4 regions of the Aeromonas sp. CU5 genome follow, and region 4 is predicted to be linked to each of the others. Evidence: riboswitches for the same ligand, from Rfam matches in the RefSeq annotation. Region 4 holds a riboswitch; each other region holds the start of a gene.
What was found. A riboswitch is a leader RNA that binds a small molecule or an ion and turns the genes downstream of it on or off. The one in region 4 is predicted to bind cyclic di-GMP.
Positions count from the first base shown of each region.

Region 1 (7,319 bases), 1.9 Mb from region 4:
CCTCTTCTCCTGGGAGATCGACGCCGACAACGGCGACATCCTCAATGCGATGCACGAAGGGCTGGGCCACGGCAGTGGCATCACGCCGCCGGTCAACAAGCCGCCATTGGCCAACGCGGGCAGTGACCTCAAGGTGACCGGTCCGACCGAGGTGACGCTGGATGGTTCGGCCTCCCACGATCCGGAGAATAGTGCTCTCAGTTACAGCTGGAAGCAGATCTCCGGGCCGCAGGCTGGCTTGCTCGACGCCACTCAGGCCAAGGCGCGGGTGGTATTGAACGCCGTGGCGAGCGACATCAATCTGGTGTTCGAGCTGACGGTGACCGATGACCAGCAGTTGAGTGCCAAGGATCAGGTTGTTGTCACCAACAAGGCGCCGCAAGCCAACCTGGCACCGGTGGTGAGTGTGCCAGCCACAGCCTCTGTGGAGGCGGGCAAGCAGGTGACCATCAAGGCCACCGCCTCCGATCCTAACGGCGATCCGCTGACCTATCAGTGGAGCGTGCCAGCAGGCATCACCGCGACAGGCCAGAACAGCGCCACTCTGGTGGTGACAGGCCCGAGCGTGACCAGCGACACCGGTTATGATCTTAGCCTCACCGTTTCCGACGGCGGGCTGGATGCCAGCGCGGCAACCCGTTTGACGGTCAAACCGGCCAGCGGCGGCGGTGGTTGCACGGCGACTGATCCGGATGCGGTCAATTGGCCAGTTTGGAAAGCGGCAACCACCTATAACAGCGGCGACAAGGTGAGCCACAACCAGCTGGTGTGGCAGGCCAAGTACTGGACTCAGGGCAACGAGCCGAGCCGCACCACGGATCAGTGGCTGCTGGTGAGCAAGGTGCAACTGGGTTGGGATGCCAACGTGGCCTACAACGGTGGCGAGATCACCACTTATAACGGCCGTCAGTGGAAGGCGCAGTACTGGACCAAGGGCAATGAGCCCGGCAAACACGACGTCTGGCAGGATGTGGGGGCCGCCAGCTGTAAATAAACAAGAGTTGAATGGTCGCGGGGCATGCCAGTCATGCCCCATTTTTATGGCTCTGTCCCAATTATGTGTTGAAAGGCTAAGCTTGAAGTAGGTCATTACCTTGAGGTCTACCATCATGGATACCCCAGCCTTTCAACACCTGTTGTCTCTCTTTCCACAGCTTACCCTGCGCCAACGCCGTGTTGCCCGGCAGGAGCTCATGGCGCCCCACACCATTACCTCACTCAATACCCAGCTACCTGCATGCAGCGGTTGCCCACATTGTCAGGCCGATGCCAATCAGCTGGCACCATGGGGATGGAGTCGCGGACTACGTCGCTATCGTTGCAAACTGTGTCTACGCACCAGTACCGTGCTGACCAAGACCCCCTTGGCCAGATTACGTAAAACGCAGTGCTGGGAAGACTACGCGCAAGCCCTCATTGAAGGACTCACTGTCCGCCGGGCAGCTCTGCGTTGCGGGGTCAGCAAGAACACCGCTTTCCTCTGGCGCCACCGCTTCTTGCGTGCGATGGCCGCCCATCAAGCCACACGGGAAGAGGGCATCGTTGAGGTCGACGAGACCTTCTTCCTCGAGTCGTTCAAGGGGCAGCGGGGATTACCTCGTCTGGCTCGGTGTCGAGGAGGTAAAGGGCGAACCCGGGGAACCGGGCCCGATTACATCCCTGTGATGGTGGTGCAGGACCGTGCTGGTCACCATGCAGATTTTCAGTTGGAAAAGATGAATGCCGAAACAGTTATCGCGGTCTTGAAGCCCCTGGTCTCGCCGGATGCAGTGCTGTGTAGCGATGGTGCGGGCGTATATGCCAGTTTCAGCAAAGAGCAGGGCGTGACCCATAAGGTGGTGCGCAATCGTCAGGGTGAGCGGGTGGTCGGTGCGTATCACATCCAGCATGTAAATGGGTATCACCATCGGTTGAAAGAGTGGATGGAGCGCTTCCATGGAGTGGCAACTCATTACCTGAGGAATTATCTGGGTTGGCGCAGGATGCTGGAGCGTTACGGGAAGGGAGTGAATATCAAAGCGTGTCTGCATGAGGCGTTGGGGTACCCCATGCAACACGTAATTGGGACATAGCCATTTTTATTGGCGCTCTGTGTGCATAAGAGTTAGTCAGATGGACATCGAGCAGACCGAATCTCTTGCTCTTTCTTCATGGACCTCCCAGTCAGCTTCAGCCCTCTTTTCAACAGAGCACGATCTGGCGCTGGAATGGCGCGTATTACCTGAATGTGGTGGGACGGAGGTCATCCCCAAGGCTGCTTTGGCGCACTCCTTTTTGCGACGCCGTTTGTGCTGATACATGGCGGAATCTGCCTGAGCAAAAGCCGTATTGAAATCACCACTGTAATACGCAGAGCCCATGCTGCAGAAGATGGGAGGGGACGCGCTGGCCAACATGTTGGTCAGTTTTTCCTGAGCCTGCTGCAATTCGGTGGGCGAAAAGTGAGTGAGCAACACAAACTCATCACCCCCAAAGCGTGCTGCAATAACATCTTTGCCAAAATGGCGGCGTATTCCGTCTGCGATAAGGCGTAGCGCGCGATCGCCTGCTAGATGGCCACAGCTGTCATTGAGCTGTTTGAGATTGTCCATGTCGATCAGCAGCAGGGTGCCTTCCGGTTGATCGAGTAGGCTCTGCTCGAATCGCTGGCGATTGGCAAGATCAGTCAGCTGGTCGGTATTGGCCAGCTGATAGATGCGGTGGGACTGCTGATAGATGGTGATTGCGTGGCGAATATCTCGTGCCAGGATCGCCATCAGGTGGCTGTCGTAGCGGGTAAATGCATGGCGTTTGCTGCTGTCCATATTCAACATGCCGTAGAGCCGGCCATCCACATGAATGGGGGTGGCCAATGTGGCGCGGATCGGTTGATCACAGCAGTCGATAAGGAGGGTTTGGTCCTCTGTCGTGAGGGGCGTGTTGGCGTTGAGTCTGGAGAGATCATTGATCAGCAGCGTTTTGTGACATCGACCTTTGGTCAGCTTGTATTGAAATGAGTGGGTCAGAGGAAGTTCTACTTGGCGCAGTTTGGCCAGATCCATGCCAATGGCTGCTTCATATCGTAGCATGCCGCTCTCGGACTCCAGTTTGAGCAGACAGCCCATCTCGGCCCCCTGGATCAACATGATGGCCCGCCGAAGCAGATCCTCCAGAAAGGCCTCTTCGGTCTGGTACTGCGCCGAGTTGCGTGCCAGCTCGGTGGTGACTTCATTGATCCGGAGTGCTTCGTCAAGATGTTGCCACTGGCGGTGCAGATGGTAGCGGTAGTTGCGGTAGAGCCAGCTGGTGCAGATAAGGTAGCTCTGTAGTACCAGAACACAGGCGAGTGGAGCCCTTTGCCAGCCGTTGAGGCTGTTGATCAGAAGGAGTATCCCTGACAGCGGCAGCGTATAGACCGTCAGACGAACAAATCTGTCGTATCTGGGTTGTCTGGTTCGGGTTGGAAGATCGATGAGCATGAAGATCCCTGCTGGTCATGCAAAGGGGCGAGTATATATGCATTTAATCTGATTCAGATGACCCCTTGGCGATTTAATGCTCTTACTTGTTGATTTTTATTGGTTTAATGTGACTTGTGTCGCAAAAATGAAATGGCCTTATCATTGACACGCCAAAGGCTGCAAATTTACAAGTGTCTGTTTTTTAATCTTTTATTCGTCAGGTGGCCCTGTGCCCCCTGCTTGATGAACAATGGTCGGATTTGCTTAAACCATTGAATACCCATACAGTTAATCGGCGATTATTTATCGCTGCAAATAAAGTTGTGACAAGGGCAAACCGATTGAAAAGTCGGGACGCAAAGCTTCCGGTCTAAGGGACATGTTGACCTAGGATAGCGGGGCCACCACAGTGTTATGCAGACTGCCTTTGCCAAGGGGTGGTCATTTTTGTGTTACCTGTCGTGTTGCGTTGCCCTTTCGTTTTTTCCATAACGTAAAGGAAAGCAATATGCTAAGTCCAAAACCCGCACTGCTGGCCATGGTGGTCAGTACCCTGCTCGCCTCCTCCGCCGCTTATGCGGCTGCTCCGGGCAAACCCGCCATTGGTTGGGGTCCCACCAAGTTTGCCATCGTCGAAGTCAACCAGTCCGCGAGCGCTTATAACGAGCTGGTCAAGGTCAAGGATGGCGCCGATGTGACCGTCACCTGGAACATCTGGAGCGGCGATATCGGCCAGACTGCCAAGGTGCTGCTGGATGGCAAAGAAGTGTGGTCCGGCCCCTCTTCAGCGGCCGGCACCGCCACCTTCAAGGTGTACAAGGGTGGCCGCTATCAGATGCAGGTCGCGCTGTGCAACGGCGATGGTTGCACCCTGTCCGATGCCAAAGAGATCGTGGTTGCCGATACCGATGGCAGCCACCTCGCGCCGCTCAAGCCTGCCCTGCAGGAGCACAACAAGCCTTATGCCAACAAATCTGGCAAGGTAGTCGGCACCTACTATGTGGAGTGGGGTGTCTACGACCGCAACTTCAGCGTGGACAAGCTGCCAGCCCAGAACCTGACCCATATCCTCTATGGCTTCACCCCGATCTGTGGTGGTGATGGCCTCAACGACAGCCTCAAGGAGATCTCCGGCAGCTTCCAGGCGCTGCAGCGCTCCTGTGCTGGGCGTAAGGATTTCCAGGTCGCCATTCACGACCCCTGGGCGGCACTGCAAAAAGGGCAGGGTGCGCTGGTCGCCTGGGATGAGCCTTACAAGGGCAACTTCGGCAATCTGATGGCTCTCAAACAGGCCTATCCTGACCTGAAGATCCTCCCCTCCGTCGGTGGCTGGACCCTCTCTGATCCCTTCTTCTTCATGCATGACAAAGCCAAGCGTGACGTGTTCGTCGCCTCGGTCAAAGAGTTCCTGCAGACCTGGAAGTTCTTCGACGGTGTCGATATCGACTATGAGTTCCCGGGCGGCGACGGCGCCAACCCCAATCTGGGGGACAAGACCAAAGATGGTGAAACCTATGTGCTGATCATGAAGGATCTGCGCGCCATGCTCGACGAGCTGGAGGCCGAGACCGGTCGTACTTATCAGCTCACCTCCGCCATCGGTGCCGGTTACGACAAGATTGAGGATGTGGATTACAAGGCTGCCCAGCAGTACATGGATCACCTCTTCGTGATGAGTTACGACTACAACGGTGGCTGGAGCAATACCCAGCTGGGCCATCAGGCCAACCTGTATCAGGCGACCAATGGCTCTGCCAACAAGCGCTACAACACTGATTCTGCCGTGCAGCAGCTGCTGGCACAGGGGGTCGACTCCGAGAAGCTGGTGATCGGTGCCGCCGCCTACGGTCGTGGCTGGAAAGGGGTGAGCGGCTATCAAGGCAACGATCCTTTCACCGGTACTGCGACCGGCAAGATCAAGGGAACCTGGGAAGATGGCGTGCTGGACTATCGCCACATCGTCAACAGTCACATGGGGGCAGGCTGGGAGTACAACTACGACGAGACCGCCGAAGCGGCGACCCTGTTCAAGCCCTCCACTGGTGAGCTGATCACCTATGACGACGAGCGTTCAGTCAAGGCGAAAGGTCAATATGTGCTGGCCAACAAGCTGGGCGGTCTCTTCTCCTGGGAGATCGATGCCGACAACGGCGACATCCTCAACGCCATGCACGAAGGTCTCGGCCATGGTGAGGGGATCACCCCGCCAGTCAACAAGCCGCCGGTCGCCAATGCGGGCAGCGACGTGACTGTGACCGGTCCGGCCTCCCTGACCCTGGATGGTTCAGCCTCCCACGATCCGGAGAAAGGCGCCCTGACCTACAGCTGGAAGCAGGTCTCCGGTCCGCAAGCCGTGCTGGGTGATACCACGCAAGCCAAGGTGCGGGTCGATCTGAATGCCGTGAGCGCCGATACCGCGCTGGTATTCGAGCTGACCGTGACCGATGACCATCAATTGAGTGCCAAGGATCAGGTGGTGGTGACCAACAAGGCACCGCAACCGAACCTGCCTCCGGTGGTCACTCTGCCCGCCAGCTTCAAAGTAGAAGAGGGCAAGCAGGTGAGCATCACCGCCAAGGCATCCGACCCCAATGGCGACGAGCTGATCTACCAATGGCAAGTACCAGCCGGTATCTCGGCTACTGGCCAGAACAGTGCCACCCTGGTGGTCACCGGTCCTGCAGTGGATGTTGAAACCGGTTATGACCTCTCTGTGACCGTCTCCGATGGCGCACTCGACGCCAGTGCGGCAACCCGTCTCACCGTTACGCCGATCAATGAAGGCGGTGACGGTGGGGAAGGTGGTTCATGCAATACCACCGACCCGGAAGCGGCCAACGTCCCGGCATGGCAGACCAGCAAGGTCTACAACGGCGGTGACAAGGTGAGCCACAACCAGCTGGTATGGCGTGCCAAGTACTGGACCCAGGGCAATGAACCTAGCCGCACTGCGGATCAGTGGTCACTGGAGAGCCAGGTTGAGCTGGGTTGGAACGCTGCGGTTGTCTACAACGGCGGGGAACTTACCAACCACAACGGTCGTCAATGGAAGGCCAAGTGGTGGACTCAAGGTAATGAGCCGGGCAAGCACGATGTCTGGGTTGATGTTGGCGCAGCAAGCTGCCGTTAAGTTGACATCATTATGATTGTGGCGGGGTCTGTTTAGACCCCGTTTTTGTCTGCTAATAAAGTTAAGAGAGCAACAATAATGAAAAAAAATCGCATCACCCTTCTGCTTGCCGGATTGATGCTCAGTGGCCACCTGTGGGCGGCCGAAGCATACGACATCAACAAATCCTACCCGGGCGGTAGCCAGGTCAACTACAACGGCCAGGTATTTGAAGCCAAGTGGTGGGTCAACCCGGGCCAGACCCCCAGCATGGCGGTTGCCAACGAGTGGGATACCCCGTGGAAGCTGATCGGCGAAGGTGAGGTGACCCCGCCGGACAATGGTGACGGTGACGACAAGCCCACTCCGCCAACACCCACACCTACGCCGCCGGATGGCACCACCACTCCTGTCTATATGAGCCAGGCAGAGCTGGATGCCAAAGAGCGGGCGCTGACCGACTTCCCGGCGATGGAAGCAGTCAAGGCCTCCATTGCTACCCGTGACAATCTGGTGGTGGAAGCGGTGCAGCCGGGCCGTGCCGACAACCCGGATAACGTCAAGCTGGTGGAAAGCCTGCTCAGCGAGAGCCAGTTCAACTACCTGTTCCCGCTGCGCGCTCCCGAGTATACCTACCGTGGCTTGCTGCAGGCGGCGGCCAAGTTCCCAGCTCTGTGCAGCAGCTACAGCGATGGCCGTGATGCCGACGCCATCTGCCGCAAGACCCTGGCGACCATGTTTGCTCACTTCGCTCAGGAGACCGGCGGCCA
Region 1 covers NZ_CP023817.1:211,861-219,179, forward strand. Annotated here, with positions in the region: gene CK911_RS00915 (glycosyl hydrolase family 18 protein) at 1-994, shown strand, start outside; gene CK911_RS00920 (IS1595 family transposase) at 1,110-2,072, shown strand; gene CK911_RS00925 (sensor domain-containing diguanylate cyclase) at 2,109-3,458, opposite strand; cyclic di-GMP riboswitch class I at 3,762-3,849, shown strand; gene CK911_RS00930 (glycosyl hydrolase family 18 protein) at 3,949-6,570, shown strand; gene CK911_RS00935 (glycoside hydrolase family 19 protein) at 6,649-7,319, shown strand, end outside.
Region 1: another riboswitch for cyclic di-GMP. It lies ahead of CK911_RS00930 (glycosyl hydrolase family 18 protein); the one in region 4 lies ahead of CK911_RS12780 (glycosyl hydrolase family 18 protein).

Region 2 (7,319 bases), 880 kb from region 4:
CGTCGGGGTGTTTGTGGTCGGCATGCTGCTGACGCCGCCTGATGTCTTCTCCCAGACCCTGCTCGCCATCCCGATGTGGGCGCTGTGGGAGGTAGGTCTGTTCTTCGCCCGCTTCTATGTGAAGAAAGAGGATGAAGAGCAACAGGAACAACCGGATGTGGAGAGCTGAGGCTCTGTTCGTCACCTATTTGCCGGACGGCGAGAGGATGACGAAGTCCGCAGGAATAGCAGAACGAGGGGAGCTGAGGCTCCCTTCCTCTTTTCATGCTCCCGTTCGAGGCGTATGGTGTTGGCCCATCGAGTAGATGGTTTTCAAATACCTGATATGTATTCCTTTTGTTCGGAACGTCTCATCCCATGATCGATATCGGTTTAAACCTGACCAGCAGCCAGTTCGCCGGTGAGCAGCCTGAACTGGTGGCCCGTGCCCGCGCCGCCGGGGTAGAGGCCCTGATCCTCACCGGTACCGATCTGGCTGGCAGCCGCGACAGCGCCGAGTTGGCCGCTCGCTGGTCGGGCTACTGCTTCTCCACCGCCGGGGTACATCCCCATGATGCATCGAGCGTCGATGAGGCGACCCTGCCCGCCTTGCGCGAGCTGGCGGCGCTGCCGCAGGTGGTGGCTATCGGCGAGTGTGGCCTCGACTACAACCGCGATTTCTCCCCCCGTCCGGTGCAGGATGCGGTGTTCGACGCCCAGCTGGCGCTGGCGGCCGAGCTCGGGATGCCGGTGTTTCTGCATTGTCGTGATGCGCACGCCCGTTTCATCGAGATCCTCCGTCCCTGGTTGCCCAGGCTGCCGGGGGCCGTGCTGCACTGCTTCACTGGCTCCGACGAGGAGCTGGACGAGTGTCTGGCGCTGGGGTTGCATATCGGGGTGACCGGCTGGCTTTGCGACGAGCGACGCGGTCAGCTGCTGCGTGAGCAGGTGGCCCGCATTCCGGCTGGTCGGCTGATGATCGAGACCGACGCCCCCTATCTGGTGCCGCGGGATCTCAAACCCCGCCCGAAACGCAACGAACCCGCTTTTTTGCCGCACATCGCCCAGGTGGTGGCGGCCTGTCGTGGTGAAGCGCCCGAGGCCTTGCTGGCCCACACCCGGGCCACCTCCGCCGCGTTCTTCCAACTTCCTCTCCAGGAGTGATTCATGGCTACAACTCTTCCGGGCGCCTTTCCGGGCCGCCGCCTGCGCCGAGTGCGCAAACATGATTTCAGCCGTCGTCTGGTGCGCGAAAACGTACTGACCGTCAACGATCTCATCTATCCGGTGTTCGTGCTGGAGGGGGAGAACCGTCGGGAAGCTGTTCCCTCCATGCCGGGGGTGGATCGCCTCTCCATCGACCTGCTGCTGGAAGAGGCCGCCGAACTGGTAGAGCTGGGCGTACCAGCCATCGCCCTGTTCCCGGTGACGCCGCTGGAGAGCAAGAGCCTGCTGGCGGAAGAGGCCTACAGCCCGAACGGGCTGGCCCAGCGCACCGTACGCGCCCTCAAGGCCCGCTTCCCGGAGCTGGGGGTGATCACCGACGTGGCGCTCGATCCGTTCACCACCCACGGTCAGGATGGCATCATCGATGACGAAGGTTATGTGCTGAACGACATCACCACCGAGATCCTGATCAAGCAGGCGCTCTCCCACGCCGAGGCCGGGGTCGATATAGTAGCGCCGTCCGACATGATGGATGGCCGCATCGGTGCCATCCGCGCCGCGCTGGAAGAGAACGGCTTCATCAACACCCAGATCATGGCCTACTCCGCCAAGTACGCCTCCTGCTACTACGGCCCGTTCCGCGATGCGGTCGGCTCTGCCGGCAACCTCGGCAAGAGCAACAAGGCCACCTACCAGATGGATCCGGCCAACAGCAACGAAGCCCTGCACGAAGTGGCGCTGGATATTCAGGAAGGGGCTGACAGCGTGATGGTCAAGCCGGGCATGCCCTATCTGGACGTGATCCGTCAGGTGAAGGATCAGTTCGGCGTGCCGACCTTCGCCTATCAGGTGAGTGGCGAGTACGCCATGCACATGGCGGCGATCCAGAACGGCTGGCTGAAAGAGAAGGAGTGCATCATGGAGTCTCTGCTCTGCTTCAAGCGGGCCGGGGCTGACGGCATCCTCACCTACTTCGCCAAGCGCGTGGCGCAGTGGCTGAAGGAAGATGCCCGTTAAGCAGACGTGACGGATAAAGACGGATAAAAAAGAGGGGAGCCGATGGCTCCCCTCTTTCGTTATGAATGTAGCCCGGACATCACTCCGGGCGGTGCCAATCGCGGTTGATGCGAGTGGCTGAGGGAGCCAGCGGCTCCCTCTTGGTTATGACCTGTTGATTACAGCTTGGTCCAGGCGTCGCTCCAGGCAGAGCCGGTACCCGGTGCATAGTGGCTGGTAGAGCCACCACACCAGCCGCTGTACGGCCAGGGTTTGCACTCGAAGTTGCCACCGGCGTTGCTGACCCGATCACCGGCCTGATAGCTGGTGTTGGGGGCATAGGCCGGGTAGTCGCCATCGTTGCCGCCGTTGTCGCTCTCTTCAGCCAGGGTGACCGGGAAGCGCTGTACTACCGGCTTCTGGCCGTCAGCCAGACCGCTGATGACCACTTCATAGCTGCCGTCAGTGACGTTGCTGCCTTGCAGTACCAGGGCGCTGGTGCCATTCACCTTGCTGCTGGTTGTGCCGTGGCTACGGCCGTTCTGCTCCAGGGTCGCAGTGATCTGCACCGGGTTGGCGGTGGTCACGTTGAAACGGATGCTGACCTGACCGTTGACTATGGTGTACTCGCTGGCCATGGCGCCGACGGTGAAGTCGCTGCTGTCGATCACCGGCGGCTTGTTGCCACCGTCACAGTCGCTGTCACCCTGCGCTTTCCAGACACCCCAGTCACCTGTGGTACCCGGCTCTTCGTTCTGGGTCCACCAGCCAGCCAGCCAGTTCTTGCCGTTGTGGCTGACGATGTCGCCGCCCACGTAGACCTTCTTGGCATCCCAGCTGTTTTCACAGATAGCGCCCTGCTCCTTGACGGTCACGTTGCGCTGCTGGGTCACCAGCTGACCGGCACTGTCGGTCACCTGATAGGTGAGGGTGTAGCGACCGACCTTGTTGCTGTCGACGCTGCCGCTGACCTTGATCTGGGCAGTCAGGTCACCATCTTCTTCATCATTCGCACTGACACCAGTCATCGGATCGAAGGAGGTACCCAGCTCCAGCGTGGTGTCGGTGACGCCGCTGAATACCGGCTTCATGCTATAGACTTCGACGCTACGCAGCTGTTCGGTGACGTTGTTGTCACGATCGCTCACCTTGTAGGTGAGGGGGTAGAGACCGATGCGCTGGTTGTCTACCGAACCTTCCACCAGGATCTGGCCAGTCAGGTCGCCATCTTCCTTGTCGTTGGCGGTGACACCGGCCATGGGATCAAAGGCGGTGCCCTGCTTGATGCGGGTATCGCTCACGCCGCTGAACACCGGCTTGCCGTTGTCGATCGGCGGAGTGATCTCCTGCTCGTGGATGAAGGGGCCGTAGCTCTTGATGAAGGATTCGTTGTAGGCCTGACCGGCGGCGTTACGACCCATGTCCCAGTTGATGGACCAGGTCATCAAGCCGCGCAGGGGCTGGCCCTGGTTCTTCAGCTTGTTGAAGGCATCGAACAGATCTTGCGGATTGGTGACGTAGCCGGTGGCGGCGGCGTCGATGTTGGTCGGGATGCCGAATACCAGCTTGTCGTGGGGGATCTTGTAGTAGCCACGGGTGCCGTTGATCAGCGAGTCCGCCATGTAGTAGATGAACTCTTCTTTCAGGGCATCGTTGTTCTGGGCAATCCAGCCGAAGCCGTCGATCCAGATACCGTCGCCACCCTGGTTGTAGAACTGGGGGTTGATCCAGTCATAGTAACCTTCCAGCGCCCGCAGATAGGGGGTGTAGAGGCCGTTGGCGGTCAGGTAGGGGAACTCGGGTGCCATGGTGATAAGGAAGTTTTTCCCCTGAGCACGATAGTGATCTTTGACGATGCGCAGGGCGGCCGGGATCACGGTCTGGTTGTTGGCAGCGGTGACTGCGGTTTGCTCCAGATCGATGTCCAGACCGTCAAAACCATAGGTCTCCACCAGACGAATGATTTCATCGGCGAAGGCTTGCTCCTGACCGGTGCGCAGCTCGATGTGGGCATCGGCGCCACCCAGTGCCAGCAGTACGGCACGGCCCTGACGGTTCAGCTCAGCGATCTGTTCGATGAACTGGCTTTCATTCATACCGGTGCCGGTATCCAGCTTGAAGGTCGGGATCGGGTTGCCGCCATAAACCTTCATGAAGGAGACATCGACCACATTGTATTGCGGGTTGACCTGATCCAGCTTGACGCAGGGGGCGACGCCACCCTTGTAGCCAGCGCCGCCGCACCAGTTGTGCCAGTAGCCGACCACCACACCAGATTGCGGGTTGACCATGTTCTGGCCTGCGCTGGCGGCGTGCAGCATGGGGCTGGTAGCGCCGATCAGGCAGCCCAGCAGGGAGAGTTTGAACTTGTTCATTGTTGCTCCGTACGTTGCAAAAGGAGGCCCATCAGGGGATGGGCTTCGGGGGCAGCTCCGCTGTCATAGGAAAATCCCTTAGACCGGTGGCTTTGCGTGGTGGCCTTTCGAACCACTTTGCCTTTTTCACCCGACCTCTGTGTGGTACAGACAATCAAGTGGCCCCCTAAATTAGCCGCATATGGTAGGAGGGGGAAGATAAATTAATCAACGCGCTCTCCTGTATGTCACATTTTGGAAAAAGTTAATAATTCAAGGTGTTCCAGAGGGGCGTTGCTTAAATAACAGGATGTTCGAAGAGCGGGAAAGCCTGATAACCACAGGGCTGGTGAGGGATTTATCCTGATGATCACCACCGGTGGCATGCCTAGCAGGAGCGCGGGAATGATGGGGAACAAGGGCTGCGGGCTGTGTCATTAGCTGACGCGAGGTGGCCCCCGGCTGGCTCGCGGCACTCCGGTTGTGAGACGGATGGCAAAAAGGGGGCTGGAGTGTGATTCCAGCTTGATTATTGCATGGGTTGCCCACATGTTAGAAAACCATACAGAGCTGATAAAGCGGTCTGTTCAAGACCTAACAAGAGGTAACCGGGATGAATAACCCTTTGCTGACAATGGATGCACTGCCCCCTTTCAGCCAGATCCAGCCAGAGCAGGTGCAACCTGCCGTGGTGCAGGCGATCGCTGACTGCAAGCAGAAGATCAGCGATGTGCTGGCCCAGAATGAAACCCACACCTGGGATAGCCTGATTGCCCCGCTGGAAGAGGTCAATGACCGTCTGGCTCGGATCTGGTCACCGGTCAGCCACCTTAATTCCGTCCTTAACAGCGAAGCGCTACGAGTGGCACATGATGCCTGCCTGCCGCTGCTCTCTGAGTTCCAGACTTATGTCGGCCAGCATGAAGGGCTCTATCAAGCCTATCTTGGCCTCTCCCAAAGCGATGACTTCCCGCTGCTGAGCGGTGCCCAGCGCAAGGAAATCCTCAATACCCTGCGCGACTTCCGCCTCTCCGGTATCGGTCTGCCTGCCGAGGTGCAGCAGCGTTACGGCGAAATTCAGGCCCGCCTCTCCGAGCTGGCCTCCCGCTTCAGCAACAATGTGCTGGATGCCACCCAGGGCTGGCACAAGCCGGTGACCGAGGAAGCCGAACTGGCCGGTCTGCCCGACAGCGTGCGGGCCGCTGCCCGTCAGATGGCCGAGCTCAAGGGCAAGGAGGGGTGGCTGTTCACCCTGGATATCCCTTCCTATCTGCCGGTGATGATGTATTCGGACAACCGCGAACTGCGTGCCGAGATGTATCAGGCCTTCACCACTCGCGCCTCGGATCAGGGCCCCAATGCGGGCAAGTGGGATAACTCCGCCATCATGAGCGAGCTGCTCACCTTGCGCCGCGAATTGGCCCAGTTGCTTGGTTTTGCCAACTATGCCGAGCTGTCGCTGGCGACCAAGATGGCGGACAAGACCGAACAGGTGGTGAGCTTCCTCACCGATCTGGCGGCCAAATCCCTACCGCAAGGCAAAGCCGAGCTGGAGGAGATCCGCGCCTTCGCCACCGAGCAACATGGTCAGGGCGAGCTGGCCGCCTGGGATCTCGCTTATTACGCCGAGAAGCTCAAGCAGCACAAATTCTCCATCTCCGACGAGCAACTGCGCCCCTACTTCCCCGCCAGCAAGGTGGTGAAGGGGCTGTTTGAAGTGGTGAAGCGGGTGTTTGGCATGAAGGTGCGCGAGCGCCTCGGCATCGATACCTGGCACCCGGACGTGCGCTTCTACGACATCTTCGATGCCGAAGACGAGCTGCGTGGCAGCTTCTACCTCGATCTTTACGCCCGCGAACACAAGCAGGGCGGTGCCTGGATGGATGTCTGCCTGGGTCGTCGCTACCGTCAGGATGGCTCGCTGCAAAAGCCGGTGGCCTACCTGACCTGCAACTTCAACGGCCCGGTGGATGGCAAACCGGCACTGTTTACCCACAACGAAGTGGTCACCCTGTTCCACGAGTTCGGTCACGGTATTCACCATATGCTGACCCGCATCGACGTGGCCGGTGTCGCCGGTATCAATGGCGTGGCCTGGGATGCGGTGGAGCTGCCGAGCCAGTTCCTCGAAAACTGGTGCTGGGAGTCCGAGGCGCTGGCCTTCATCTCTGGCCATCATGAGACCGGCGAGCCGCTGCCTGCCGATCTGCTGGAGAAGATGCTGACGGCCCGCAACTTCCAGGCGGCGATGCAGATGCTGCGCCAGCTGGAGTTTTCTCTGTTTGACTTCCGGTTGCATCAGACATTTGACCCGGCCAACCCGGATCAGATCCCGAGCCTGCTGGCCGAAGTGCGCAGTCAGGTGGCCGTGATGACGCCACCCGAGTTCAACCGCTTCCAGCACAGCTTCTCCCACATTTTTGCAGGTGGCTATGCGGCGGGTTACTACAGCTACAAGTGGGCTGAAGTGCTCTCTGCTGACGCCTTCTCCCGCTTCGAGGAGGAGGGGATTTTCAATCCGGTCACCGGCCAATCCTTCCTGAAGCACATTCTGGAGAAGGGCGGCTCGAAAGAGCCAATGGAGCTGTTCCGTGCCTTCCGTGGCCGCGAGCCCAAGGTGGATGCCCTGCTGCGCCACAGCGGGATCGCTGCGTGATATCTCCCCTCCAGCGGCGGGGTGAGCTTCAAGCAGGTACATATTTGTGACCTTGTAGGGTCAATTTGTGACGGGTGCGACAAAAAGGGACCTTATGGTCCCTTTTTTCAAGGCTTTTTAATATCTTGCTGATTGCATATTTGCACTGCCTGCGGCTCTTCAGTAGA
Region 2 covers NZ_CP023817.1:3,783,647-3,790,965, reverse strand. Annotated here, with positions in the region: gene tatC (twin-arginine translocase subunit TatC) at 1-169, shown strand, start outside; gene CK911_RS17015 (TatD family hydrolase) at 358-1,143, shown strand; gene hemB (porphobilinogen synthase) at 1,147-2,163, shown strand; gene CK911_RS21610 (immunoglobulin-like domain-containing protein) at 2,322-4,517, opposite strand; cyclic di-GMP riboswitch class I at 4,565-4,649, opposite strand; gene prlC (oligopeptidase A) at 5,110-7,152, shown strand.
Region 2: another riboswitch for cyclic di-GMP. It lies ahead of CK911_RS21610 (immunoglobulin-like domain-containing protein); the one in region 4 lies ahead of CK911_RS12780 (glycosyl hydrolase family 18 protein).

Region 3 (7,319 bases), 1.4 Mb from region 4:
GAGCCAGCCATTGCGGTTGGCGGGATCGCGCCCCTGCAGGATGCGGTAATAGCTGATCGCCTCGGCGTAGCGCTTCTCATCGCGGGCGGCACGGGCCACCCCTTCCAACGTACTGTTGCTGATGGAGCTGAACTCGCACGGCTCACAGGCGGCCAGCGCCCCCTTGCGATCCCCCCGCCACAGTTGCACAGCGATCAGGTCATCGAGCACCTTGCCATCACCACTTTGTCGATAGAGGGCATCCAGCCCGTATGCAGCCGCATCCAACTCTCCTGCCCGGGCCTTGATCACCCAGGCTTCGCGCACTCTGTCCACCTCACTGGCGCACACCAGCAGGGGCAGCAGCGCCAACATCAAAAAGATGCGATTCATTCGCAACATACCACCCATAACAAACGCTGGTCGTATCGTCCCTGCACGGCCATACGGATATACACACCCGTCCGCTCCTGCCTGATGAGCAAGAGGGCTTCCTGACTTGTGTGCTGATTTAGAGGGTGAAAGGCGGGCTGTGGGCCAGCACCTTTCCTATGTGCGGCCCAGCCATCTCCGGGCGGAGATCTGAGGCTTTCCGAACCCGATTCACATCGGGAGTGGCAAGGAGGGCGATTCTGCAGCTGTGGACAATTTAGTCAACCTGATGAGATGCGAATGGTTATCAAATCAATTGAGCTGCCCAATATTTATGCACAAAGATAGTTACAAAAAACACTATTGATAAATTAGGCAAAACCGTGTGAATTGTGGGCTCCATGACCGTGCCACCCACTATTCGTATTCATGTTCATACGAATACATATCTGATGAAAAGATTGCAGGCCCAATCTACAAAGCGACAGGTCACGTCGCAGCCTACCCGCAAAATGGCAACACCTGACACTGTTGCGACAATAGATAGCCCCGCAAAGCCGTGCTCCCGGCCTGATCTCCGGGAGCACGGTGGATTACGCGGCTGACACTGGTCGGTAATGGTTAACGATCCACGCCTCGAAGTCGGCCAGCATGCGGGTTTCCGACTCGCTGTTGTCGGTGATGAGCTCTGCGCCGTGTACCACCCGGATATGGGCGTCAAGCGGGGTGCCCTCACCGGCGGCGGGACGTTGCTGCGCGGCGGCCATACAGGCCTGAGCCTGTTGCCACGCCTCGGCGGCGCTCAGGTTGCACGCCTCGGCCAGCGGCACCGCGCTGAATCCCTCGCCGGTCAGGCTGCGCAGGGTCTCATCGTGGCTCATGCCGTTGCCCGGCCCCCAGTAGTGGGCGGCCAGATCCGGCCCGATACGGGGGTTGTCGGTGAGGTAGCCATCACGTTTGAGGAAATAGGCGCGGGTCTGCTCCACCGCCATCAGCGCCAGCAGGTAGCCGTGATAGGCGCAGGCCGACTCCTGATTAAGCAGGTGCGGAATGGCCAGCAGCGGGCGCGGGCTCTCGACCCCGACTATCTTGCGCTCCCACTGGCGGGCCAGTGCCAGCACTGCCTCGGGGGTGCGCTCGGCCTCATCCATGGCGTAGAGATCCCGCTCGAAGTAGGCCACCAGCGCAATCTGGCGCTCGTTGAAAGCCCGAAATGGCTGGCGCGCGGCGATCATCTCCTTGATGAGGGCATCGGGAACTGCCTCTCCCGCCGCATTTCTGGCGTAGCGTTTGAGCCAGTCGGCATCGTCCAGCAGGCTGTCGCAGAACATCGACTGGGTCTCGGCATAGGCCATGGAGGTGGGTGGAAACTCCTGTGAGAAGCAGGGGGCGTTGCCGGTGACATTGGCAAAGTGGGCGGCGTGGCCCCCCTCGTGGAACAGGGTATTGAGGCCGTTCCAGCCGCTGCCTACCTGCGCCGGATCGGCCAGACTGGTGAAATTGACCACCGCCGGCACCCACTCCCCCTGCGGGAAGAAGCTCGGCACCGGGCCGTGGCAGAAGCCGTTCTCGTATTTCCCCTCCCGGGTCAGCAAGTCGAGCGTCAGGGTCGCGCCGCGATACTGGATACCGAGACGGCGGAAGCTCTCGACCCAATCCTTCAGCGCCCGCGAGAAGGGCACATAGGGGTCGAGCTGGCGAGTCACGTCGCCGCTCACGCTGTAACGCAGGTTGTGGGGCAGCAGTGCAGCCTCCCCCTTGGCTGCTTTCAGCTCGGCCAGACTCTGCTGCAGGCGTGTGGCGGTGCGGGCAATGAAGTCGTCGAGGATGGTGAACAGCTGCTCCGGGCTCATCTGCTCGTTCTTGCGCACCTTGTAGTCGAAGTAGTCGCGATAGCCCATGGCGCGGGCAAAGCGGTTGCGGATTGCCACCACCTCGAGAAAACCGTTGCCGACCACCCACTGCTCCAGGGTGTGGAACATGGCGAGCGCGCTCTGGCGCACCGCCTCGTTCGGGCTGGCGGCCAGCGAAGTGCTGGCGGCGGGCAGGCTACCGGCCACCTGCTGGCCCTGTTCATCCAGCAGGGTCAGTTGCAACCCCTTGCGGCGGGCGAACAACTCCGCCTCGGCGGCCACCAGCTCGCCCATCAGGGCGGTGGCGGCCGGATCCTCGATGACATTGCATTCGAAGAAGGCGATCCAGCCTTGCAGACCGTGCTTGAGATCATCCTGTTCGGCCTGCGCCAGCATCTCCCGCAACGCGGGCAGACGGGCCGGATTGGAACAGAACGCCTTGTAGGCCTGCTCGGCCGCAGTGAAACCGGCCTGATCGTCGCTGGTGCCCATATAGGTGGACCAGAAGAGATCCTCCTTGCACCTGTGTACCTGCAGGTAGTCGACGTTGAGCTGGTTGAAGTAATTCCTGGCAATGGAACTCATAAATTCCCTCTTGTTGTGGGGGCTACCGCAGCGGGGCCCACTCCTTATTTTTTGCTGAAATGCCAAACCATTCACACTCTTTGGCAAAAATGACGCAGGGATGCGCATGAACACGCTACCAAAAAGTGAGTATCGCTGTCTGCTGGCTATACTGTTGTCAAAACACTCATTTGAAAAAGGCCGACGAACGGCTGCAACAATGAGTCGTTAATTTATGAAACTAGGCTACCGCGGTAACGAGCCACGTCACATCAATAGGGATAATGAGGGTTTCGTCATGTTCAAGCTCGGTGATATCACTGTGAGCCGCAAATTGATCTTGCTGCTCACGGTCGCATTTGTCGGTTTTATCTCGCTGCTGTTTATCTCGGCCAATGCACTCCAGCGCAATCTGATGAGCGAGCGAGAGGCGCGGCTCAATGCGGTGCTGGGGCAAACCATGAGCCAGATCCAGTTTCTGGCCAGCACCTTGCCAGCAGAGCAGGCGCAGCAGGAAGCGCGCAAGCTGCTGACCAACACCCGCTTTGATGGCAACAACTACCTGTTTGTCATCGACGAGAACCGCACCATGCTGGTGCACCCTATCCGCCCCGAGCTGGTCGGTCAGAAGATGGGGGAAGGGGGGGCCGCCACCGCTGGGCAGTTCTGGTTCCAGATGGTGGATATCGCCAAAGGGGGTAAACAGGGCACCCTGCAATATGTCTGGACCGGTCCGTCAGGCGAAACGGCTGACAAGCTCTCCATGGTCTCCGGCTATCAACCCTGGGGCTGGATCCTCGGTTCCGGCATGCTGCTGCAGGATATCCAGCAGACCATCTGGGCCCAATACATGAAGATGGGTACAGCCACTGCCATCGCGGTCTTGCTGATGGGGCTGCTGGGCTGGCGCATCACTCACTCCATTGTCTCCCCCCTCAATCAGATCAACCACGCCATGCAACGGGTTGCCAAGGGCGATCTGGTGGTGAGCATCCCGGTGCACGGCAAGGATGAGTTGGGTATGGTCGCCCGCTGCACCAACCAGAGTCTGGATGCCATCCGGCACGCCCTGCTGGAAGCAAGTCTGGGGGCCCGCAACGTGGCGGATGCCGCCCTGCGCATCGCCGCCTCTGCCGAGCAGACCAATCAGGCGGTCACCAGCCAGCGGGATCAACTGGCCCAGCTCGCCACCGCCATGAACGAGATGAGTGCCACCATCACCGATGTGGCGGGTCATGCTGAAAATACCGCCCGCGATACCCAGGATGCCACCAGTGAAGCAGGCTTGGGCAACCAGGATGTCCATGCCAGCGTTCACGGTATTCAGGCGCTGGCTACCGAGGTGGAACAGGCAACAGTACAAGTCAATCAGCTCAAGGAGGGGGTAATGCAGATAAGCGAAGTGACGGCTGTTATCAGCGCCATTTCGGAACAGACCAACCTGTTGGCCCTCAATGCCGCCATCGAGGCAGCACGGGCTGGCGAGCAGGGCCGTGGCTTTGCTGTGGTAGCCGACGAGGTGCGCCAGCTGGCAAGCCGCACCCGCCAGTCCACCGAAGAGATCCAGAGCACCATTGCCCAACTGCAACAGCGAGCCGTTAGTGCAGCCAGCGCCATGGATGCCAGCCGCAAACTGGCGGAGAGCAGCGTCAATCAGTCACGCCAGGCAGGTCAGGATCTCACCCAAATCGTCAACCGCATCCAGCATGTGAGCGATATGGCGACCCAGATTGCCACCGCCGCCGAACAGCAGAGCATGGTAGCCGAGGATATGAACCGCAACGTCAGCGGCATCAACGACTCGGCGCTGGAGATGTCTCAGTCCGCCTCACAACTGGCCCAAGAAAGTGAGCTGCTGGCTGGCCTCTCCCGCAGTCTGGATGAGCGGCTTGCGGTGTTTAAACTGGGCAAGGAGTCGACTATCACCCCGATGCAAATCCCCCATGCAAGCCCCCGAACCGTCACAGAACAGAGCGCCCGCCACTGATCCACGACACAATCATCGCCAGCAACAAGGCTGGCGATGATTGACCACAGCTAAAACCACCAAAGCCACATTGCGCGCACAACTTAAGGCACAAAAAAGCGACACGACCACTTGGTGCGATAACAAAGGGAAAAGAAAAACAGACACTTAAGCAGACAAGAGGTCAGCCTGAAATCTCAGTTAAACGTTTATTCTTAACACATTAATCATTGATTGATATAGTCTCGCCGATTATCTGGCTCCGGCCACCTTACATAGTCAATTGGCAAACTGATTGTAAAATCAGGACGCAAAGCCTCCGGTCCTTCGACACTGCAGGATAGCGGGGTTACCACTCCATCCATGGGGTGCTGACACCCGCCAGCTATCGCCCATTGACTGCCCAGTTCTAGTTCCCAGAGGAATATATGGCAGCAAACACCCACCTTAGTCATGCCGCAGCGGCACTGGCACTACTGGTCAGCGGCAGCGCCCTGGCTCACGGTTATATCAGCCAACCCGAAAGTCGCAACTACCTGTGCAAGACCGGCGGCAATAGCCAGTGTGGCGGCGTGCAGTGGGAGCCACAAAGCGTGGAAGGCCCCTCCGGCTTCCCGCAGTCTGGCCCGCAAGATGGTCAGATCGCCTCGGCGGGCAGCCCACGCTGGAGCGAACTGAACGTTCAGACCAGCGATCGCTGGACCAAACGTGATGTACAAGCTGGCCCCTTTGCCATCAGCTGGACCTTCACCGCCAACCACGTGACCCGCAACTGGCGTTACTACCTGACCAAGCAGGATTGGAACCCCAACCAGCCGCTGACTCGCGCCTCGTTTGACCTTAATCCCTTCTGCGTCATTGAAGGCAACATGGTGCAGCCACCCAAGCAGGTCACTCATCAGTGCAACCTGCCAGAGCGCACCGGTTACCAGGTCATCCTGGGTGTGTGGGAAGTGGGTGATACCGCCAACAGCTTCTACAACATGATTGATGCCCAGTTCAAGGATGGCAATCAGCCACCGCTGGAGTGGAGCCAGGCTGGCACCATCTATCCCTCCATCGATCTGACCATCGGCGACAAGGCAGTAACCCGGGTATTCGATGCCATCGGCGAGCGCCACGAGCTGCAGACCGTGCTGACCATTACCAGCAATGAGCAAGGCCTGAAAAATAACTGGACTCATGCGCTGGCAACCAAGATCAACGCCGAGCAGAGCCAGATCCGCGCCGGCCAACAGAGCGCCAATGGCGAGTTCAACCCGATCTACGGCATGAACCCTGTCTATCTGAAGCGCGGCAGCAATCTGGAGCGAGTCGAGATTGACCTGCTGCAACTGAAACCACCGGTCGTAGACACCGTCAGCGTCAGCGGTTTGGCCAGCGACTATGTGCTTGAAGATGGCAAAATCACTCTCGATTTTACCGTTACTGCACAGGGGGATCTGGCCGTCACCAATACCCTGTATGACCACGGCGGTGTCGCCAAAGGCCAGAGCAGTGCCGATATCAAGGACAGCAGCCACACCTTCAGCATGGCACTGGAAGGGCTCAAAGCAGGCCATCATCAACTGGTGATCAAAGGCATGCCAAAAGCAGGCGGCGAAGCCATCCAGCAGACCATGGACCTGATGTTTAAAGAGGCGAGCAGTGGCGGCGACTACCAGTTCATCTTCCCGAACGACATCAAGTCCTACACCGCCGGTACCAAGGTACTGCAGCCGAAAAATGGCAAGGTCTATCAGTGCAAGCCGTTCCCCTACAACGGCTACTGCGTGCAGTGGGCAACCACCGCCACTCATTATGAACCGGGTGTCGGTTCCAACTGGCAAGATGCCTGGATTGAACTGAACTAATCCCACCCAAACACAACCATAAAAAAAGGCGTCACCCCGAACGGGGGACGCCTTGAAAGGCCAAACCTTTCGGTTTGCATGCCAACGGAACCAAGACCTCACTCTTCACTCACTGCACACACTCTTCAAAACAGGGCTTGTCCATTAACCCTGCCATTTTCCTCCTTCGACGATCACATCATTGGGATCTGTATCTGCACTCAACTTGTCACGCACATACTGGTCATAGAGCTTGAGCAGGTACTTCTCCTCACCCAGCTTGGCGAGACGGTCGTTGACCCAGTCACGCAGCTCGATATTGCCCTTCTTCACCGCAGGGGCGATGGGGTCTTCCGAGCCCAGCTTTTCGGGCAATACCCGGTAGCCCGGATTCTCCTTGGCCCAACTGAACAGCACCAGATTGTCCTGGGCGTAGGCATCGCCACGCCCCTGAGAGAGTGCTTGCAAGGATTCGCTATTCTTCTCGAACTTGAGCACCTTCCACTCCGGATGATTGCGGGTCAGCCAGATGTCGGCCGTGGTGCCCGTGGTAACGATCAGGGTTTTGCTGGCCAGATCATCGAGCTTTTTGGCCGAGCTCCCTTCCGGCACCAGTACCTGTACCGCCACTCGCAGGTTCGGGTTGGTAAAATCCACCACCTCGCGCCGCTCCGGGGTCACTGTCATATTGGCGAGGATCAGATCCACCTTGTCGCTCTGCAGGAAGGGGATTCGGCTGGCGGGCTCCACCGC
Region 3 covers NZ_CP023817.1:4,300,305-4,307,623, reverse strand. Annotated here, with positions in the region: gene pgaA (poly-beta-1,6 N-acetyl-D-glucosamine export porin PgaA) at 1-372, opposite strand, end outside; gene CK911_RS19530 (M3 family metallopeptidase) at 945-2,789, opposite strand; gene CK911_RS19525 (methyl-accepting chemotaxis protein) at 3,067-4,755, shown strand; cyclic di-GMP riboswitch class I at 5,010-5,091, shown strand; gene gbpA (N-acetylglucosamine-binding protein GbpA) at 5,163-6,587, shown strand; gene CK911_RS19515 (transporter substrate-binding domain-containing protein) at 6,732-7,319, opposite strand, start outside.
Region 3: another riboswitch for cyclic di-GMP. It lies ahead of gbpA (N-acetylglucosamine-binding protein GbpA); the one in region 4 lies ahead of CK911_RS12780 (glycosyl hydrolase family 18 protein).

Region 4 (7,319 bases):
ACCTCAAGCGCAGTTTTGTCACACCACTGGCAGCCATCCTCAAGCAGGCAGGACTGGCGCTAGATGTGTCAACCGCCAATGCCCATATCGGCCCCTGGTTGCAAGATATCGCCAACCAGCGTAGCCATGGCACTACCGGTGAAGTCCCGGCTATCCGATTGCAACAAGAGCTGCCTCATTTTCTACCCCTGCCACAGGCGCTACCCGTTGGTCCCGGCACCACGGCCACTGCGCGCCCCATGCCGCTGGAGAGCTTGCAGCATCCGCTATCGGTATACCAAGACCTGCTGGAGGTGAACGTATGAACTTGCAGCATGAACGCCTGATAGCCCTGAGTCAGGCGCTGCGCTTGAAAGGGATTGCTGCCCAGTGGTCAGCACTAGCTCAGAAGGCGGCCAACGAGGAGGCGAGCTTCGCCGATTATCTGGAGTGGTTGCTGCACGCAGAGCAGACCTTGAGGACCGAGCGCACCCGCCAGACCTTGCTCAAACTGGCCACTTTACCCGTGGTCAAAACGCTGGAGCAGTACGACTTCGGCTTTGCCAGTGGCGCACCTCGCAGCCAGTTGCAGGAGTTGGCCAGTCTGGCCTTTATCGAGCGTAGCGAAAACATAGTACTGCTGGGCCCAAGCGGAGTGGGCAAGACGCATCTTGCCATCGCACTGGCCTATCGGGCTCTGATGGCTGGCATCAAGACCAGATTTATCAGCGCAGCAGACCTGATGTTGCAGCTGCAAGCAGCTCAACGACAGGAGCGGCTTAATGCCTACTTCAGCCGTGTCGTGATGGGGCCGCGTTTACTGGTGATCGATGAGATAGGCTACTTGCCGTTTGGGCGTGAGGAAGCAAACCTGTTTTTCAATGTGATCGCCAAACGTTATGAGAAAGGGAGCCTGATCTTGACGAGCAATCTGCCCTTTAGCCAGTGGGCCAGCACCTTTGCCGATGATCAGACACTGACGGCAGCTATGCTCGATAGGCTGTTACATCATGCACACATCGTTCAGATCAGCGGTGAAAGCTATCGTTTGAAAGAGAAACGCAAAGCGGGGGCCACACCCAAAACCAATTAATCCCATGTCCGGGTGGATCACTTTTCAATCGGCGAAATTAGCCAGAGTGGATCAGTTTTCGGTCGGCGTTGACAGTTTGCCGGTTGGTTGACGTGTTACCCGAGCCGAAATGCGCTCTGAGTTCAGGCATATCCTGGGTTCGGAACAGGGCGCCATCGATAGCAAAGACCTGTAAACCATGCCACTGGTCTTCAGGATAACGTTCCCGCCCCCACACATCAGCACACTGCTTGAACAGCCACTCGAGCGGCTGTTTGCCGAGTCGCTGACGGGCTTGAGACAGGGCACTGTCAGCGAGCAAGGCATCATTTGCCAAACCTTCGGCACAGATGTTGAGGCGCCGAGCGACCTCGGAGATGGGCTCATTGCGAAAAAAGGCCATCCCCACGACGAGCCACAAGACCATATCAGCAGGTAAGCGGCGTCGGCGGATAGTGGCCTTTTCAGACAAGGCGGCAGCGGCAGTAATCCATTCGTCGGGAATATGGTCGGCAAAAATTGCCAACCGGGCCAGCATGTCGCCAGATGCTTCAATAACATCGCTCAGGTCGTTTGCAATAGACATAAAAAAATCCGGAACCAATGATTGGTTCCGGATTGTCCTACAGCAGAAGGATCGGTCAATGGATCCTTAACTGATCAGCATTGCACTATACTCGTGGGCTTTGGTCACGCTCTCGGCGGGCAGAATAATTAACGGCGCTGACGTCGCCAAGCCAGCGGCAACAGTGCCAGCAGGCCGAGTCCCAATGCACCACCGCCTGAGGAGGTGTCCGGTTTGCTGGCATCGATCTCCAATTTCAGGTCGACGATGATGGGATCATGGTCGGAGGCGCTGAAGGGGTTGTCAGACTTGAGCAGTGCATCGGTGTATTTAGCTGCGTACTCGAACTGACTGCTCTCGAAGGCGTTGATATGCCAGTCAAAGACCCCGGTCACCTTGCTGGCTAGCGCCGGGTTGGCGAGGGCATAGTCCAGGGTACCCAACTCCCCGTCGTAGCTGTAGGAGATGGCTTTTTCCTTGTTGAATTTGACGTTCAGGTCGATCAGGCCGTAGCTCTTGGTCACCTCGCGACCGAGCTGCTCATAGGACTGGTCACCGATAAAGGTGTGGGAGGCCGATACGATCTTGCGTTCGCTGGTGGCTGGGTTGTAGTCGGTCAGCACCCGGATCGGATCTTCCTTGGCGTAGGAGTTGAAGTCGCCAACCAGCAGCACTTGGCCCGGCAGTTTACTGACCGCTTCACCCAGCACTTTGGCGGCGGAGACCCGGAACTCGGTGCACTTGCCCTGCAGGTCGGCCGGTTCTGTCTTGCCATCGCTATTTTCGTAGCAGCCTGACCCCTTGGATTTGAGGTGGTTGACCACCAGCGTCAGCGGCTCTTTGCTCTTGGCGACGGTGAAAGTCTGAACCAGAGAGTCGCGCTGACCGGCTGTCTTGGTCATACCACCTGTGGTGTAGCGCTGCTCCGGCAGCTTGATGACGCTGGCATCCCCGCTGGGGGTGAGCAGGGCAGGGCGGTAGATCATCGCCACCATGATGGTATCGCCGCCGAAGAACTTGCCATCGATGAGGGCACTCACCGGCAGGCGCACATAGGCGTAGTGTTTGCTCGCATCCTTCTGCTGTTCGTTGAGGCGGGTCACCAAGTTGTGGAGGGCCGAGTTATCCTCGAAGCCGTTATTCTCCATCTCCATCAGGCCGAGCAGATCCGCATCCATCTCGGTGATGGCGTTGGCTATCTTGGTGCGTTGCTTTTCGAATGAGAGCAATGCTTTGGCGCCACGGTTACAACTATTTGCTTTTGGATCAGTGTTATCCGCATCCGATTGGTCTTTGCATTGAACATTGAGTGCACCACCAATACTGGAGTGGCTGGTGAAGTAGTTGAGCACGTTAAGGCTGCCGACCCGTATGTTGGTACTCGGCGTGCGGGCAGGTGAGGTCAGCTGTCGATCATTTTCTGGTGTGCGCAGCAGATTGCCGACACTGAGGGTGACATCGTTTGGCACCATCAGACGGAAGGCATCTTTGTTGTAGATCACCGCACCCTCCAGGCCCTCGAATTGATCACCGATGCGCAGATAACCCTGGTCGGCATCCAAAGCCGGGAACCAAGGAAGAGCTCCATCCTTTACCTTGAAATCAGACTCGACGACCAGACGGTTGCTGCCATTTTTGCTGGCCAGAGCAATCGCTTCTTGACTGTTGGCAATATGGAGCTGGGTTGGCTTGATGAGCGGAGCCTTATGGGAGAGTTCTAGGCTGGTGCGAGAGGCTTTATAGTCGGAGCTAAAGTTGCGCGTCAGGTGAAGATCACTGCTGCTGTTGAGACGTACACGCATCCCTTCATGGCGATTGAGTGCATTGGTCAAGGTCTCATTGTCGTTGACCTTGAGCACACTCACCGGTACGTTTTTGCCTTGCCCTAACACCTGGAGCCGGGGAACTGTACCATCCCACTTCAGCTTGAGCTGAGTGCCGCCCATGTACTCCTCGACCTGGGCTTCCAAGCAGAGCTCTGTACCCACCTTGATATCAGAACGAGCATCCTTGAGGTAGATGAAGATGCCGTCTGAGGTGGCCGGGTTGCCATCACCCACAGGGTCGGTCAGATAGAAGCCTCTGGTCAGGCTTTGGCTCACGGTGGTGACAACACCCTTGACGTGGAAGGAGACTGGGCTGATAGCACCATTGGTGGTTGGAGAGGTGGCCAGCGCGCTGGCAGAGCCTGTGCCCTGAATGGTCGGGATGGGGGTGAGTTGAGCCGGATCGGACGGGCAGACAAATGCCGCATGGGCGCCTGAGGATGCAAGTGCCAGCCCCACGGCCAGCGACAGCAGGGTACGAGTACCTTTCATAGGTGTTCCTTTTTTATTTTTGCCAGTGATTCCATAGCCTTGGCTCGTTGACCAAGGGCGCGCATTGTCACATTTCTGGCATGTCGTACCAGTGAGCCAACGCACATTACGGGGATGCAAATGAGGGTGATTTTGGTTTTTTTGACTTGGCTAACAGTATGAAATTAATGATAAAAATATTAATTCCTGGCTAGCTGAACATGGAGGGTTAGCTGGAAATTCACATATTTTCTTTCGAGAATTAAGATTGAGACTCTGCTGGTTGATTCCTATACTCGGCATGTTCCTCAAGGAACCCAGGTAAAGGGCAAACCGGCAGTGATGTCGGGGCGCAATGCCTCCGGTCTTGATCATGGATCCAGATAGCGGGGTTTCCCTGGGTGAGGGTGGTTTTTGTGGCAAGTCCATTGCCAGTTGTCTGCGCCCATCATGCAGGTTGCGATTGTTCTTTGCCTTGGTGACCAATGCCAAGACAAAACAAGGAAGATAACAATATGCAACAGCTCTTCAGACCCAGCCGGCTTGCCATGCTGGTTGCCCTTGCGGCTGTGCCCGCCTGGGCTCAGGTCGCTTATCCCGCCTATAAATCCGGTACTGCCTACAAGGCTGGCGATATCGTCAGCAACGTCGGCGCTCTCTACGAGTGCAAAGAATTTCCCTATTCAGGCTGGTGCGGGGCATCTCCCTATCACTATGAACCGGGCGTTGGTGCGGTCTGGGCTGATGCCTGGAGGCTCTATGGCGGCGAAGTGCCACCCCCGGCACTCGGTGTAGCTGTCAGCTCACCGGCTGTCGGTGCCCGTTTCAATGAAGGTGCCAGCGTGGCGCTGGCGGTGAGCTTGAGCGGCCCGGTGACTGCGCTGGTCAAGGTGGAATATCTTGTTGACGGCAAGCAGGTCGCCACGGCGAGCGCTTCCCCCTGGAATGCCAGTTGGAGTGCCGCCGGTGTGGGTGCCCATGCCCTGAAAGCGCGGGCGCTGGATAAAGATGGCAAGGTGCTGAGCGAGGCGGATTCCAGCTTCAAGGTCACCACCGTGGTGGCACCAGAGGCGCCCAAGGCGAGCATCAGCAGCCCGGCCAGCGGTGCCAAGGTGACGCTGGGTCGCAGCGTGGCGGTCAGCGGCAACGTCACCGATGCCAACAACGATGTGGCCAAAGTCGAGCTGTTTGTCGATGGCAAGAAGGTGGGTGAGGACAACGCCGCCCCCTGGCAGGTCAACTGGACGCCGGATACCAAGGGCAGTGCCGCCCTCAAGCTGGTGGCCACCGACAAGACCAATCTGAGTGGCGAGTCGGCGGCGGTGACCGTCAATGTCGAGGAGGCTGCCTTGCCGCCAGATGGGGGGAACCTCTCCTGCGATATCCGCCAGATCTATCGCCCGGATGGTTACGAGTGCATGGGGGATGACCACGCCCGCCGGGTCATCGGCTATTTCACCTCCTGGCGCACCGGCAAGAATGGCCTGCCCGCCTATCTGGTGAGCGATATTCCGTGGAACAAGATCACCCACATCAACTATGCCTTCGCGGCAGTGGATGAGCAGAGCCACCAAGTCAAGGTGGACGACGCTGCCACCAAGATGACCTGGGATGGCGTGCCGGGTGCCGAAATGGATCCTGAATTCGCCTACAAGGGCCACTTCAACCTGCTGTCGAAGTACAAGAAGCAGTATCCGGACGTGAAGACCCTCATTTCGGTAGGGGGCTGGGCCGATACGCGTGGTTTCTACACAGCTACTACCAAGGGCGATTGCTCGGTCAATACCGACGGCATCAATGCCCTCGCCACGTCGGCAGTTGGTTTCATCCGTCAGTACGGCTTTGACGGGGTCGATATCGACTACGAATACTCCACTTCCATGAAGGATGCGGGTAACCCCAACGACTTCCCGCTCTCCAACCAGTGCCGCGGCAAGCTGTTTGCCAACTACAAGGTGATGATGCAGACCTTGCGTAACAAGCTGGATGCAGCGGGCAGCGAGGATGGTCGCAAGTACATGTTGACCATCGCCTCCCCGGCGTCGGCCTACTTGCTGCGCGGGATGGAGAACTTCCAGGTCACCCAGTACCTCGATTACGTCAACCTGATGACCTATGACTTCCACGGTGCCTGGAACAACTTTGTCGGCCACAACGCAGCCTTGTTTGACAACAAGGCTGATGGAGAGTTGGCCAACTGGGGTGTCTACACCCAGAAAGAGTTTGGCGGCATCGGTTACCTCAATGCGGCCTGGTCGGCACACTACTTCCGTGGTGCGCTGGCAGCCGGCAAGATCAACGTCGGTGTGCCCTATTACACCCGCGGTTGGCAAGGGGTCAGTGGTGGTACCCACGGTCTGGGTGGCAAGGCGGCCCTGCCGAGCCAGAGCGATTGCCAGCCCGGCACCGGTGGCAGCACCATTCCGTGCGGCAACGGGGCGGTCGGCATCGACAACATCTGGCATGATCTGGACAAGAACGGCAAAGAGATCGGCGGTGGCGCCGTGCCCATGTGGCATGCCAAGAACCTGGAGAATGCGGCCAGCCTCGGCATCACTACACTGCCGAGCTACGGCACCGCCTGGGGTCTTGATCCCAACAACCCCGCCCACGTGATGCAAGGCAAGTATGTGCGTTACTACGATGACAAGGCCCACGCGCCCTGGCTGTGGAACGAAGAGAAGAAAGTGTTCCTATCTACCGAAGATGAAGAGTCAATGGGCCACAAGCTCGACTACATCATCAACCGTGGTCTGGGTGGTGTGATGTTCTGGGAGATGGCTGGCGACTACGCTTTCGATCCTGCCAAGAACGAGTACGGGATGGGGGATACCCTGACCACGCTCGCCTACGACAAGTTCGCCAAGGCGACGAAGTACAACACCAAGCAGAACGATCTGGCAGCTCCGGCGGCCCAGCTCGACATCGCAGTGAGCCTCTCCGGCTTCAAGGAAGGGGACTCCAACTACCCGATCAACCCGACCCTCAAGCTCACCAACAACTCGACCCAGACCATTCCGGGCGGTACCCGTATCGAGTTCCTGGTTCCGACCTCTACCTCCGATACCATTACCGACCAGAGCGGCATGGGGCTGAAAGTGGTTGAGAGCGGTGGCAACCAGAACTCCGACGGCATTGCGGGCGAGAAGGACTTTCACAAGGTAGGGCTGACCCTGCCGACCTGGAAGGCCTGGACACCGGGGGCCGATGTAGAAGTGGCGCTGACCTACTATCTGCCGGCCGCCGGTGTGCCAAGCGGTATCCGCATCATCAGCGGCAACCAGACCGCTGGTCTCAAGGCCGAGTTCCCGACTCTGCCCGAGGCGGTGCTGGGTTCCGGTGGTGGCGATAATCCGGGGACCACTTGCAGCAGTCAGAGCATTAATCCTGCATCTTACAAGGCCTA
Region 4 covers NZ_CP023817.1:2,898,933-2,906,251, reverse strand. Annotated here, with positions in the region: gene istA (IS21 family transposase) at 1-305, shown strand, start outside; gene istB (IS21-like element ISAeme17 family helper ATPase IstB) at 302-1,072, shown strand; partial or broken gene CK911_RS12790 (transposase domain-containing protein) at 1,146-1,637, opposite strand; gene CK911_RS12785 (ExeM/NucH family extracellular endonuclease) at 1,766-3,934, opposite strand; cyclic di-GMP riboswitch class I at 4,231-4,313, shown strand; gene CK911_RS12780 (glycosyl hydrolase family 18 protein) at 4,462-7,319, shown strand, end outside.